Regions from separate parts of the Janthinobacterium aestuarii genome, predicted to be linked through region 2. Evidence: predicted binding sites of a transcription regulator. Region 2 holds the regulator's gene; each other region holds the start of a gene.
What was found. The regulator HrcA, encoded in region 2, represses chaperone genes, less so after heat shock. The targets are predictions, from matches to a motif close to TTAGCACTCNNNNNNNNNGAGTGCTAA.

Region 1 (4,724 bases), 1.5 Mb from region 2:
TCCCTGCTGCAAGGTTTGGGCCACTTGCTGCGCGAGGGCAACGCGAGGCCGGGCAGCCTGCTGGCCAGTATCGCGACAGAGACCGATGCCATGGGGAGCGGCCTGCTGGCCAACCTCGTGGGCTTGCTGTCGCAGACGTGCGACGCCACGGCCGGCTTGCTGGGCAATGCCATCGTTGCCTTGCACGCGCAGCCGGAGTTGCTGGCGCAACTGCGCGCGTCGCCTGAGCGCTGGCCGGCCATGCTGCGCGAAGTCAGCCGGCATGATCCCTCGATCCATAACACGCGCCGCTACACGGTGGACGTTGTGGAATGCGATGGCGTGCGCGTGCCTGCGGGGCAGATGATCGTCGTCGTGCTGGCCAGCGCCGGCCATGCGGAGTCGGGCTTTGGCCATGGCCGCCACGTCTGTCCGGGCCAGTCCATCGCGCACGCCATCGCCGCAGCTTGTTTGCAAGCGTGGGCCGACAGGCTGGAAGACTTGCCGCTGACATGGTCATACCTGCCGTCGCTGAATGCCCGCATCCCTGTTTTCAGCATGGGAGAAATAGCATGATTGCCGTGATTTTTGAAGTGTGGCCTAGCGCCGAAGGGCGCCAGCAGTATCTGGACCTGGCCGCTGCGCTGCGGCCCTTGCTTGATGAAGTCGATGGTTTCATTTCCATCGAGCGCTTCAGCAGCCTCAGCGATCCAGGCAAATTGCTATCGCTGTCATTCTTTCGCGACGAGGCGGCGTTGGCGCAGTGGCGGCAGCTGGAAGCGCATCGCGCGGCGCAAGCGGCTGGCCGGCAGGGCGTATTTGACGATTACCGGCTGCGCATCGCCGCCGTCGTGCGCGATTACGGCATGCTGGAGCGGCAACAGGCGCCGACCGACAGCCGCCAGCGCCACGATGCCTAGCGCTTAGCGGGGCAGGGCGCCCTGCGTGATCTTGACCTTGACCCGGTAGGTGGGCTCGGCTGTGTTAAGTGCGGGCGGCGTGGCCGGGTCGACGTCGAGCAAGGTAAACGTCAGGTGGTTGACGGTGATGGAACTGGAAGCGCCGGGCATGGAATCGGACAGGACGATGTCCGTGGCGCCCGCGCTGTTGAGCAAGCTGAAACTGTAGCTGACGTAGCCTTTCCATACGCACACAGCGCCTTTGCGGCAGCGGCTGTCGTTGACGCGCTCGAGTTTCAGGGTATCGGTGGCCGTGATGGCGACCTGTTCGCCCGGCGACAGCACGTGGGTGACGCTGCGCGGCGTGTTTTCCGCGTCGCCAGCGCTGCCGGCCGCGCCGCAGCCGGCCAGTACGGCCAGGCAGGCGAAGAACAGGGGAAGCAGCATGGTGCGGCAAGAGCGGGTCAGAGAATGCATGTTTTTCCTTTCAGGTAGAGCGTCCCGGGCGTGCCTGTGCACGCGTGGGATAAAATGATAGTAACAAAATGATATTTTTCTGGCGCACTATTGACGTGCTGCCGATGAATTCACGCGCCAGCCACGCGGCGCGCCGATTACTGCGTAAAATGGCTGTTTTGAAAATCAGGAAACAACCATGAAAAAAACCGACCTGGCCAAAAGCGATGCCAAGAAACTGATGGGAAAGATGAATGTTCCCGGCGCCGGTGCATTCGGTAAGGAAGCGGTGGTCGTCGACCGCCGCGAGCAGCGCAAGCGCGACCAGGCCCTGGGTCTGGTGCCATTCGCCGTCAAGCTGAACAGCGATCTGGTCTTGCAATTGCAGACCCTGGCCAAGGAGCGCGGCGCGGATCTGAATGAATTGGTCGCCGAAATCCTCGTCAAGGGCTTGGCCGCAGCTTAATGGGCTGCCATGTTTATCTGTTGATAAACATCAACTTGTAAAACTAAAAGGCGCCTTGCGGCGCCTTTTGCATTGCGGCATTGCTTGCGATTACACCCAGGCGGCCAAGGCGCCCTTCATTTTTTTCAGCGCCGCCACTTCGATCTGGCGGATGCGTTCGGCCGATACGCCGAACTCTTCTGCCAGCGCGTGCAGGGTGGCACCCGAGCCGTCGTCGTTGGCCAGCCAGCGCGCTTCGATGATACGGCGCGAGCGGGCGTCCAGCTTGCTCAAGGCCGTTTCCAGGCCTTCCGATTGCAAACGCGTCACTTGTTCCGCTTCCAGCACCTTGGTCGGCTCGCTTTGCTCCGACGACAGGTAGGCGATCGGCGAAAACTTGTCGTCTTCATCGTCGGTCGGCGATTCCAGTGCAATGTCGCGGCCGCTCAAGCGCGTTTCCATCTCGATCACTTCTTCGCGCTTCACGTCGAGCAGCTTGGCCAGCGCATCGATCTGCTTCGGCGTCATCGCGTCCAGGCCCGTCTTGTGGCTGCGCAGGTTGAAGAACAGCTTGCGCTGTGCCTTCGTCGTCGCGACCTTGACCAGGCGCCAGTTTTTCAGGATGTACTCATGCATCTCGGCTTTCACCCAATGCATGGCGTACGACACCAGGCGCACGCCTTGGTCCGGATCGAAACGTTTCACGGCTTTCATCAAGCCGATGTTGCCTTCCTGAATCAGGTCGGCATGCGGCAAGCCATAGCCCAGATAGCCGCGGGCAATCGAGACCACCAGGCGCAGGTGCGACAGCACCAGCTCTTGCGCGGCGGCCAGGTCATTTTTTTCGCGCAGGCGTTTCGCCAGCGAAATTTCTTCGTCGTGGGTCAACATGGGCAGGCGGTTCACGGCCGAAATATAGGCGTCGATATTGCCCAGATTGCCAGTGAAACCGAGGCCCAGCGCATTACTTTTGGTCGGAACCAATGCGGACGTTGCGGACATCATAGTCATGTTTTCTCCCTCGTAGTCTTGCTTTGTTCCAGTTGGCCACGTCACGCGACGTGGTCCTGTTGTCTGTTCGTTTTTGCGTATTCGGTCTTGCACTTTGCAGAGCGCGGCACCATCTTCATCTGGCGTCCATGGCGCTTCTGCCTTTGGTATGTCCCTATATTAGCACTCTCTGCGTGAGAGTGCCAATCAGCACATTTAATCGTCCTGATAGCCTAAATACTATGGCGGATTAATGCTTGATATATATCTCTGAACAGCGATTTGACCACGTAGCTAGTCTACGGCCTCTGGCTGAAGCGAGCCTTAAGAATACTTGCTTAATATCAAGATAACAGCAGTATGGGAGACGCATGGCGGCACCGAAGGCGCCGCCATGGAAGGGATGGTCAGTTCAGGCGCGCCAGGTGGCGCTGTACGCAGAGGAAGGCGCCGATCAGGCCCAGGCCGGCGCTGACGGCCAGCAGGCCCGCCATCGGCAGCGGCGCCAGCGGCACCAGCTGGAATTCGGACGCATACAGGCGGGCAAATTCGGCAATCGCGGTATTGAGCGGTTGCAAGGCCAGCGCCACGGCGCCCAGGGCCAGCGCGCCGGCGCACAGGCCCAGCAGAGCACCCGTGTAATAGAAGGGGCGATGGATGAAGGTGTCCGTCGCGCCGATCAGTTTCGAGATGCTGATTTCATCGCGCTGCTGCATCACTTGCAGGCGGATGGTATTGAAGACCACGGCGATCACGGCCACGCCCAGGGTGATGGCCAGCAGCAGCAGCACCAGGCGCAGCACGCCCAGCAGGGCCGCCAGGCGCTTGACCCAGGCCGAATCGACTTGCGCCGATTCCACGCCGGGCAAGTGGCGCAGCTGTTCCGCCACCGCATCGACGTCCTGCGCTTCGCTGGCGCTGCTGAAGGCGTCGAGTTTCAGCACATAGCTGTCGGGCAAGGGATTGTCGCCCAAGGTGCTCAGTACATCGGCCAGGCCATTCTTGTTTTTCAGGGTGTCGAGCGCCTGTTCGCGCGGGATGAAGACGATCTTTGCCTTTTGCTCGCCCACGATCTTGCGCATGGAACTGGCCAGGGCCACGGCTTGTTCGCGCGGCGTGTCGATCTTCAGGAAGACGCTGATTTCCGGATCGACCGACATCTGTTCCGACATCGGGCGCACATTGTCGAGCATGGTCAAGCCGGCGAACGGCAGCGACAGGGCAATGGCGACGACGACGACGTTCAACAGAAAGCCGCCTGGCGACTTGCGTAAATGAATCAGCGCCGAGCCCAGCGCGAAGCGGTGTTGACGGAACCAGCCTCTCATGGCTGTTCTCCCTGCGCGTCGTCCAAGCCGGGGGACGGTGCAAAATCGGGATCGGGCGGCGCGAAGACGGGCGCTTGCGTGGCCTTGTCGATGGCCACCAGCTGGCCGTTTTTCAGGTGGATCACGCGGGCGGCGGCGTCGAGCATCTGTTCGTCATGGCTGGAAATGAGGCAGGTCACGCCCACCGAGTGGAAGGCTTTCAGGGCGTCGAGCACCTTGTTGGCGCTGGCGCGGTCCAGGTTGGCCGTCGGTTCGTCGGCCAGGATGATCTGCGGCCGGTTGACGATGGCGCGCGCGATCGACACGCGCTGCTGCTCGCCGCCCGACAGCGACAGCGGCCGCGCCATGGCGCGGTCCAGCAATCCCACCTTGTCGAGCGCGGCGCGCGCGCGCTGCTCGGCGGCCGCCTTGTGGGCGCCCACGACGAGCAGCGGCAGCATGACGTTGGCCAGGATGGAGCGGTCGTTCAATAACTTTTGCTGCTGGAAGATCAGGCCCATGTTGCGGCGCAGGAAGGGCACGCCGGCCGGCTTGATCTTTGCCATGTCCTGGCCATTGACGATCAGCTTGCCCGACGTGGGGCGTTCCATGGCGGCGATCATTTTCAGCAAGGTGGATTTGCCGGCG
Region 2 (4,724 bases):
TGGTGCCGATGATCATCTTGACGCCGTGCTCGGCGCAATACGCCAGGTGCTGCAAAGTGCCTTCCGGACGCGTGAAGTCGATCAGGTAATCGGCGCCGGCCAGGCCGGTAGCCAGGTCGGACTCGATCAGCACGCCAGCAGGCTTGCCGAGGAAAGCGGCGGCATCCTGGCCGACGGACGGCGAACCGGCGCGGTCGAGTGCGCCAGCGAGCACGGCGTCGGGCGCGTTGCTGACGGCTTCGATCAGGATATGGCCCATGCGGCCGCTGGCGCCAGCGATGGCGATTTTCAGTTCAGTCATTTTTATTCTCTTACAACAGCTTATTTGGTGGGTTCGGCAGCAGGTGCAGGTACAGGCTCGGCGGCAGGCGCCGTTGCGGGTGCAACGTCAGGCTTGCTAACAGGAATGGCAGGGGCGGCATCGGCTGGCACCGGCACGGCGCTTGGCGCCACGGGCGATGGCACGGCGGCGGCAGGCACGTCGGCCTTGGCGACCTTGGCGAATGGCGACGGACCGGCGATGCGGTCGATGTATTCCTTCTCCGTCGGCAAGTTGCCGCCTTCGAAACGTTCCACCTTGCCATCCTTGCCGAAGTACACGACCACGCGGCTGCTGGTGGTTTCGCCACTGCCCCGGGCCAGGCGGAATGGGTAATCCCAGCGGTCGGCATGGAAGATATCGGTCAGCAGCGAGGTACCGAGGACGAAGCGCACCTGGTCGCGCGTCATGCCCACTTTCAACTGGGCCAGCATCTCTTCGGAGACAAAGTTGCCTTGTTGAATGTCAGGACGATACGGCGAGAAAAACCACATGAATTTTTGCAGCGGCGTAATGGTGGTCGTTTGTGCGCCCTGTTCGGGGACCAGTTCCTTGCCTTCCTTTTGAGCAGCTGCCGGCTTTTCGCCAAGGATGCCACGGCTGGCGCAGCCGGACATGGCCAGCGCGACACAGACCATGCCTGCCACGACTGGTGCTCGGAATGAAATACGGTGCCAGAGAGATGGCAATACAGCCGGTGTTACGCGCATAAATGACCTCAATTTGATGAACAAAACGCCAGGAGTGGCCGGCCTGCCAAAAAATGCATATTTTGGCACTCCCCGCTAAAACGCTATATGATAAAGCACCTGACCCACATACGAGCAACAAACATGAGTAACAATCCTAGTGATCTCAAGGCAAGCGGCCTGAAAGCCACCCTGCCACGGCTGAAGATACTCGATATCTTCCAGAGTAGCCCGGTACGCCACCTGACGGCGGAAGACGTCTACAAGATTCTGCTGGCCGACAATATGGATGTCGGTTTGGCAACTGTCTACCGCGTCCTGACCCAATTCGAACAGGCAGGCTTGCTCAACCGCAACCATTTTGAAACCGGCAAGGCGATTTTCGAACTCAACGAAGGCTCCCACCACGACCACCTGGTGTGCCTCGACTGTGGCCGGGTTGAAGAATTCTTCGACGAAGAAATCGAAATCCGCCAGCAAAAAGTGGCCGAAGAGCGCGGCTTCAAGATCGCCGAACACGCGCTGGCCATCTACGGCAACTGCACCAAGACGGCTTGCCCGCACAAAACCGCCTGATTCGTTCCGGCCGCGCCCATGGAGCGGCTGGCGCATCAGGCAGTACGATCAATGATGGCTGAGCGCGCTTGACAGCAACTTGGCCGTGATATCGACAATCGGGATGACGCGCTCGTAAGCCATGCGCGTCGGTCCGATCACTCCCAACGTTCCCACGATCTTGCCGTTGACTTCATACGGCGCCGTCACCACGCTCATTTCATCCATCGGCACCAGGTTCGATTCGCCGCCGATGAAAATCTGCACGCCCGTCGCCTTGCTCGACACGTCGAGCAGCTGCATCAAGCCCGTTTTTTGCTCGAACATGTCGAACATCTGGCGCAGCGAATGCATATTCGATGACAGATCGCTCACGCTGAGCAAGTTGCGCTCGCCGGAAATCACCATGTCGTCGCTATGGTCGGCCATCGCTTCGCTGCCCGCTTCCACGGCCGCCTGCATCAGGCTGCCCATGTCGTCGCGCAACTGGCGCAGCTCGCCCTGCAGGCGCACGCGCACGGCGTCGAACGACAGGCCGCCATAATTCTGGTTGATGTAATTGGCCGATTGCACCAGTTGCGCCGGCGTATAGTCGGCCTCCGTCAGCAATAAACGGTTCTGCACGTCGCCGCCAGGCGCGACGATGACGAGCAGGATGCGTTTTTCGGACAGGCGCAGGAATTCGATTTGCTGGAACACGGATTCGCGGCGCGGGCTGAGCACGACGCCGGCAAACTGCGACAGCGACGACAGCATCTGCGCCGCGTTGGCGATGGTTTTTTGCGGCTGCGGCGTCTGCAGGCGCATGCGCGACTCCACCAGATGCTCATCCAGATGCCGGACAGTCAGCAAGGTGTCGACAAAGATGCGGTAGCCGCGCGGCGTGGGGATGCGTCCGGCCGAGGTATGCGGACTGGACACATAACCGAGCTCTTCCAGATCGGCCATGATGTTGCGGATCGTGGCTGGCGACAGGTCGAGGCCGGAAATTTTCGACAAGGCGCGCGAACCGACCGGCAGGCCGTCGGCGATATATCGCTCGACCAGGGCTTTCAGCAGTGTTTGGGCACGTGTATCGAGTTGCATGGTTTTTTATTTAAGCAAGTATTTTGTTAAGCAAGCGGCAACGAAAGCGGCCGAACGTGCATCAACAGCGCCTATTATGCACGTTCGTCCGCCCGGCGGCGATCAATCTTCCAGTTGCCCCTGCAGCCACAGCAGCAATTCATCAAAGTTGGCGCAGATGGCGTCGGGCTGCACGCCGGCGGCCAGGTGGGCGTCGCTGCCCTTGCGGTTCATCCACACGGCACGCATGCCCGCCCCTTGCGCCCCCGTCACATCGAAATACAGATCGTCGCCGACATACACGGCCTCATGGGGCGCCACGCCCAGCGCGGCGCAACCGGCCAGGAAAATGCTGGCGTCAGGCTTGGCGACGCCGAAATCGCTGGCGGCGATCGATACCTTGAAATGCTGCGCCAGGCCGATAATTTCAAGGTCCGCATTGCCATTCGAAATGGAGCCGACCAGCATGCGCTGGCCCATCCAGGCCAGGCCAGGCAAGACGTCGTCATACGGCTGGACGCGATGGCGCGCCGCCAGGAACTGCGCGATGGCGCCATCGACCAGGGCGGGATCCTCGCCGGTGGCCTCGAAGGCGGTCAGCAAGCCCGCGCGGCGCAACTCGATCAGGTTGCCATGAAAATGCGGTTGTTCATTGAGCATGGCCAGGCGGTGCTGGCGCAGCACCTCGATGGAAAACTGCTGCGCCACCTTGGGCGCATGCGTGGCCAGCCAGTCGTGCAGCAGGGTTTCGGCGGCGGCAATCACGGGCGCGATGGGCCACAGAGTATCGTCGAGGTCGAACAGGATGGCCTTGGGCGGCACGGCAGGTTTTACAGGAGCAAGGGACATGGGATTCACGGTGGATGCCGCGCCACAGTGCGCAGCCTGCATCTATTGTCGCACCGATCGCCGCCACCGGCATCGCTGCGCCCCCGTGAAATGGGGCCGGGCCAGCGCTTCCCGGCGAAAAATTGTTACAGGGTGATACAAGGCAAGATCATTCGGCTTGCCAGATAGACTAAAATAGGCGCCATTCCAATGCGGCGCCAGCGTCCGCGTTGCGCTACCCAACCTAATTCGTTTTGGAGAATGTATGAAAAATTTGTACCTGCGCTCGATGCTGGCGGCGGCTTGCGCCGTCACATTGGCAGCCTGCGGCGGCAGCGGCGGCAACCTGTATCTGAGTGGCCAAGTGTCCAATCTGGCAAAAGACGGCCTGATTCTCCTCAATGACGGCGAACGCTTGCCGGTCTCCGCAGGCCAGACCTCGTTTGTTTTCACCAAGCTGGTCAACACCGATGACCGCTACGACATCAGCATCGCACAACAGCCCAAAGGCGCCGTGTGCACGATTACCAATGGCGCAGGCAAGGCATCGAGCTATACCGTGACCACTGCCCTGGTGACTTGCACGACCAATACCTACCCGCTGAGCGGCACGATCACGGGCCTGACCGCCGACGGCTTGACCTTGGCCATTGGCAACGCCAGCACTAGCCCGCTGAAAGGCAGCACGAGCTATACATTCCCGGCTGTCAATGACGGCATCGCCTACAATATTTCCATAGCGACGTATCCAGCGGGCCAGACGTGCAGTTTCGTGGGCTCTGCCAGCGCCAACGGCCGCGATGTCGTCGGCACCATGGGCTCAGCCGCAACGACCGGCGCCACACTGAACTGCACGGCGCAGTAAGCCACGCGATTCGTCACCACTATATTGGAGAAATACATGAAGTTATCCTGCCTGCGCCCACTCGCCGCGCTGCTGTTGACCCTAGGACTGGCTGCTTGCGGCGGCAAGGCCTCGTATGATGTCAGTGGCACCATCAGCAACTTGAACACCGACGGCCTGGTCCTGGCCAACGGCGGCGTCCCGCTCCCGGTCAAAGCCGGCCAGACCTCGTTTACCTTTGCCAAGCGCATCGACTATGGCACCGACTACAACATCACCGTGCAGACCCAGCCAGCCCACATGACTTGCGCCATCAGTGGCGGGACCGGTTCGGCCGGTCATTACCTGAGCATCCAGGCAGCGGTCGTGTGCACGCAGAATAGCTACACGGTTGGCGGCACGGTGACTGGCCTGACAGCCGACG
Region 3 (4,724 bases), 740 kb from region 2:
CCATCGACGAGGCGCGTCTCGGGCGACGTTTCCATCACGGCGCCGTGTGCGCGGCCGCCCGAGGCCTTTTCGATATGCGCCGACCAGGCCTTGATTTCCGGCAAAGCCAGCAAGGCATCGACGGCGCGCGCGTTCTGCTCTTGCGCCGTCGTCTGGCTGCGCGCGGCAGGGGCATGGTCACCATGCGGCGCGGATTGCTGGTGCAGGTAGAAAGCGCCGAGCCCGGCGGCCAGCAAGCCGGCCAGGATGCCGGCGATGATGGTGGTTTTGGAAGACGAGGCGCGTGGCGGCATGATGGTGGGATAAGAAAGAACGACGATGGCGGCCATGCTAAAGCAAAACGGGCAGGCGGGCAATCGCCGGGTTTGCCAACGGGTTTGCGAAACGGGTTTGCCAAATCCATAGACGAAAAAAAGCCACCTTCCGTAGAAGGTGGCTTTCGGGGCCGCCGGGGAGGCGCTGGCAGCTTTTGGTCTGCCAGCCCTGTCCCGGCGTATGCGGCCAGTCGCGCCGTCGCCTGCGCGACTGGCCGCCGGACATTACATCATGCCGTCCATGCCGCCCATGCCGCCCATACCACCCATGCCGCCGCCCATGCCGCCGCCTGCTTTGTCGTCAGCGATTTCGCAGACCATGCAGTCGGTCGTCAGCATCAGCGAAGCGATCGAAGCGGCGTTTTGCAGTGCCGAACGGGTCACTTTGGCTGGGTCCAGAACGCCCATCTCAACCATGTCGCCATACGTGCCGTTGGCAGCGTTGTAGCCGTAGTTGCCCGTGCCAGCCAGTACGGCTGCCACGACGACCGAAGCTTCTTCCCCAGCGTTTTGCACGATCATGCGCAGTGGCTCTTCCATTGCGCGCAGGACGATCTTGATACCAGCGTCTTGATCAGGATTGTCGCCCTTGACCGTGATGTTGGCGCGTGCGCGCAGCAGGGCTACGCCGCCGCCTGGCACGATGCCTTCTTCCACGGCAGCGCGGGTAGCGTGCAGTGCATCTTCAACGCGTGCTTTTTTCTCTTTCATTTCGACTTCGGTGGCTGCGCCAACCTTGATCACGGCAACGCCGCCAGCCAGTTTGGCGACGCGCTCTTGCAGTTTTTCACGGTCGTAGTCCGAGGTCGCTTCTTCGATCTGTACACGCACTTGTTTCACGCGTGCTTCGATCGAGGCAGCTTCGCCGGCGCCATCGATGACGATGGTGTTTTCTTTGCCCACTTCGATGCGTTTCGCTTGGCCCAGTTCGGCCAGGGTCACTTTTTCCAGGGTCAGGCCGACTTCTTCAGCGATCACTTGGCCGCCGGTCAGGACAGCGATGTCCTCCAGCATGGCTTTGCGGCGGTCGCCGAAGCCAGGGGCTTTCACTGCGCAAGTTTTCAGGATGCCGCGGATGTTGTTCACAACCAGGGTCGCCAGCGCTTCGCCTTCGATGTCTTCCGCGATGATCAGCAGTGGACGGCCAGCTTTTGCGACTTGTTCCAGTACCGGCAGCAGGTCACGGATGTTCGAGATTTTCTTGTCGCACAGCAGGACGAATGGGCTGTCCAGTACGGCAACTTGTTTCTCTGGGTTGTTGATGAAGTATGGCGACAGGTAGCCGCGGTCGAACTGCATGCCTTCAACGATGTCCAGCTCGTCGTTCAGCGACTTGCCGTCTTCCACGGTGATGACGCCTTCTTTACCGACTTTTTCCATCGCTTCAGCGATACGCTCGCCGATCGAGTAGTCCGAGTTCGCCGAGATCGCGCCAACTTGGGCGATTTCTTTGGTCGTGGTGCAAGGACGGGCGATTTTCGCCAGCTCTTCGACGGTCGCAGCAACTGCCTTGTCGATACCGCGCTTCAGGTCCATCGGGTTCATGCCGGCGGCAACGAACTTCATGCCTTCGCGCACGATGGCTTGTGCCAGCACGGTTGCGGTGGTGGTGCCGTCGCCGGCGTTGTCGCTGGTGCGGGAAGCAACTTCCTTGACCATTTGCGCGCCCATGTTCATGAGCTTGTCTTTGAGTTCAACTTCTTTCGCTACCGACACACCATCCTTGGTGACGGTAGGGGCGCCGAACGAGCGCTCCAGAACGACGTTGCGGCCTTTCGGGCCCAAGGTGACTTTGACTGCGTTGGCGAGGATATTGACGCCTTCGACCATCTTGGCGCGCGCTGCGTCGCCGAATACTACTTCTTTAGCTGCCATGTTCAATTCTCCTGAGTTTCGGGATGTATCTGTCTACAACGTGGAAACAATTACTTGACGACGATCGCCATGATGTCTTCTTCGCGCATGACCAGCAGCTCATCGCCGTCAACTTTGACGGTTTGGCCAGCGTATTTGCCGAACAGGACGCGGTCGCCTACTTTGACATCCAGAGGACGGACTTTGCCGTCGTCGAGAATCTTGCCATTGCCTACGGCAAGGACTTCGCCTTGATCCGGTTTTTCAGCAGCTGCATCAGGAATGATGAGGCCGGACGCAGTTTTGGTTTCCTGGTCGAGGCGTTTGACGATGACGCGATCGTTCAATGGGCGCAGATTCATACAAAACTCCTTAAAGTTCAATGGATAGGTGTTGCTAAATGAATACATGCCTGGCACAGCGCCAGGCGTGCTTTCAGTGACCGCCGTTGAAAGCAGCCCGCAACGGTCAAGCAAACCCCATGTCATCGGGTGCGTGCCAGCTAGGCAGTGGTGGCATCGCGGCGTCGCCCGCCGCGTAGCGTTCCCTGCTGTTGCCCGGCAGACACCATCATGTCCTGAGGATTGCTACGAAAGAGTTTGTTAGCACTCTCTACTAACGAGTGCTAATTATAGGGACGGTAGGGGGCTTATTCAAGGGCTTATTCTCCGGGAAGATAAGCTTAGACGTTCTGCGCAGCCTGCATTTACGCAGGGTTTGCGCAAACGCAAGCCTCGTTCCCGGGCGTCAGCAACAGGCGCGACTCTAGCATGCCCGTCAGGCGAACGGCGTTCCTGTACGCACAGGAAACAGAGTTTTGCTATGGACTTTGATAAGATGATTGTAATTGCATATCAATATCACCATATATCGCCACCTGCACGAGAAAGCACGCCATGCCATCGACCACTTCCCGTACCGCCCTGCGCCTGTTGGGCGCCACCGTCATCGGCCTCGCCTGCCTGGGCAATGCCGCCGCGCAAACGCCCACCATCGCCGACGAGATCACCGTAGCCGCCCTGACGCCGCAGCAAAAGGAAATGCTGCTGGGCGACCTGTTCAACGATCTGAACAAGGATGACGACGACCAGGAAGCGCACGTGTGGGACAACGGCGGCGACCGCAGCGTGCTGGTCAAAGTCACATATAACTTCAGCAACTCCGGCATGACGGAACACAGCCTGAAGGCGCACATCTGCCGCGACCTGAAATTCGTCGTCACGGCGGGCGGCAAGTCGCAGGACCTGAGCCGCCGCACCTGTTCGCAGAGCAGCGGCCGCTGGGATGTGCAGGGCAAGGATCCGGCGCCCGTCGTGTATCCGCCTTTCCTGTCCGACGTCACCATCGCCAAACTGAATGCCAAGGAAAAGCAAGCCCTGTTGACGGCCGCCGTGCGCACCTTGAAAGATGAAGAGGATGGCAAGACGCGCCAGTGGAGCAACAAGGGACTGGGCAATGCGGTACCGCTGGCAGTGCGCCTGACGCCCTCGGGCACGGACGCCAAACCTGGCAGCTACGGCCGTACTTGCCGCGATTTGACGATGGTGCTTGACGGCAAGAGCGGACAACAGACGCTGACGCGCCGCTCTTGTGAAAACCGCTATGGCGGACTCGATATCGAACCCGATTACGTCGACGAGTAAAACGCTGCCATCACGGCGCTGGCAGATGCGCGCACTTGGCGAAAAGCGCCGGAAAAAGCGTGTATTTCACGGCAACTGACCTGCATTGATGTAAATATGTGTGACAGCGGCGTGATTCGATTGACGCCCATGGAGCGTCCGCCCTATAGTGGCGGGATGATTTCCGAATTCAACGAATTATCCGACAAAATAGGCCTGCTGGCCGAAATGACCCATGCGCTGCGCCGTGAAAACGCGCAACTGCGCAAGGATAACGCCGCGCTGGCCGCCGAGAACGCCCTGTACGTGCAGCGCATGCGCGAGGCGCAGGAGCGGGTCGAAGCCTTGCTGGAAAAAATTCCCGAACTGGTGCAAGCCGGCCTGGAGCAAGCCGCTTCGGAAGCGGGCGCCTATATTGCCGAGAACGAGAAGGAAGCGTGATGCCGCGTGTCGATGTCAATATCATGGGCCAGTCCTACAGCATGGTGTGCCGCGACGGCGAAGAGCGCGCGCTGCGCGAAGCGGCGATCTATCTCGATAGCAAAATGAAAGCCATCCGCGACGCGGGCAAGGTCAAGGGCAACGACCGCATCGCCGTACTGGCCGCCCTGGGCGTGGCCGCGGAGTTCCTCTCCGTGAAGTCGCCGCAAGGTCCGCTGTCGGAATTGACGATCCTGGAAGTGAAGCAGAAAATCTCGGCCATGCATACTGTCCTTGATAGCGCTCTGACGCCCCAGGAAAACCTTTTTTAAGCGTGCACGCGACGATTTGTCTTTGCGATGCGCGATCAAAGGAGTAAACTTGGGTCTACCCTGCGGTGTTCGCGATTGCCATATATTCCTTGAACCATTTATGCGCATCGGTTGCGAATTTTGTTTGATGGGAGTGAGCGTCGCTCGTTCGACGAACCCGAAATTGAACTAACGTGACCACC

Region 1: a site for HrcA is predicted at 2,950-2,976, ahead of rpoH (RNA polymerase sigma factor RpoH). Genes of this name have one in related genera too.
Region 3: a site for HrcA is predicted at 2,771-2,797, ahead of groES (co-chaperone GroES). Genes of this name have one in related genera too.

The regions. Positions count from the first base shown of each region.
Region 1 covers NZ_CP142523.1:1,272,227-1,276,950, forward strand. Annotated here, with positions in the region: gene OPV09_RS05800 (cytochrome P450) at 1-555, shown strand, start outside; gene OPV09_RS05805 (antibiotic biosynthesis monooxygenase) at 552-899, shown strand; gene OPV09_RS05810 (hypothetical protein) at 903-1,355, opposite strand; gene OPV09_RS05815 (hypothetical protein) at 1,534-1,800, shown strand; gene rpoH (RNA polymerase sigma factor RpoH) at 1,891-2,784, opposite strand; gene ftsX (permease-like cell division protein FtsX) at 3,177-4,097, opposite strand; gene OPV09_RS05830 (cell division ATP-binding protein FtsE) at 4,094-4,724, opposite strand, start outside.
Region 2 covers NZ_CP142523.1:6,133,543-6,138,266, forward strand. Annotated here, with positions in the region: gene dapB (4-hydroxy-tetrahydrodipicolinate reductase) at 1-301, opposite strand, end outside; gene OPV09_RS27610 (outer membrane protein assembly factor BamE) at 322-957, opposite strand; gene fur (ferric iron uptake transcriptional regulator) at 1,153-1,584, shown strand; gene hrcA (heat-inducible transcriptional repressor HrcA) at 1,633-2,649, opposite strand; gene OPV09_RS27625 (HAD family hydrolase) at 2,752-3,477, opposite strand; gene OPV09_RS27630 (hypothetical protein) at 3,722-4,321, shown strand; gene OPV09_RS27635 (hypothetical protein) at 4,358-4,724, shown strand, end outside.
Region 3 covers NZ_CP142523.1:5,393,811-5,398,534, reverse strand. Annotated here, with positions in the region: gene OPV09_RS24325 (hypothetical protein) at 1-329, opposite strand, end outside; gene groL (chaperonin GroEL) at 540-2,189, opposite strand; gene groES (co-chaperone GroES) at 2,240-2,530, opposite strand; gene OPV09_RS24310 (hypothetical protein) at 3,065-3,811, shown strand; gene OPV09_RS24305 (hypothetical protein) at 3,968-4,231, shown strand; gene OPV09_RS24300 (cell division protein ZapA) at 4,231-4,542, shown strand; RNA gene ssrS (6S RNA) at 4,597-4,724, shown strand, end outside.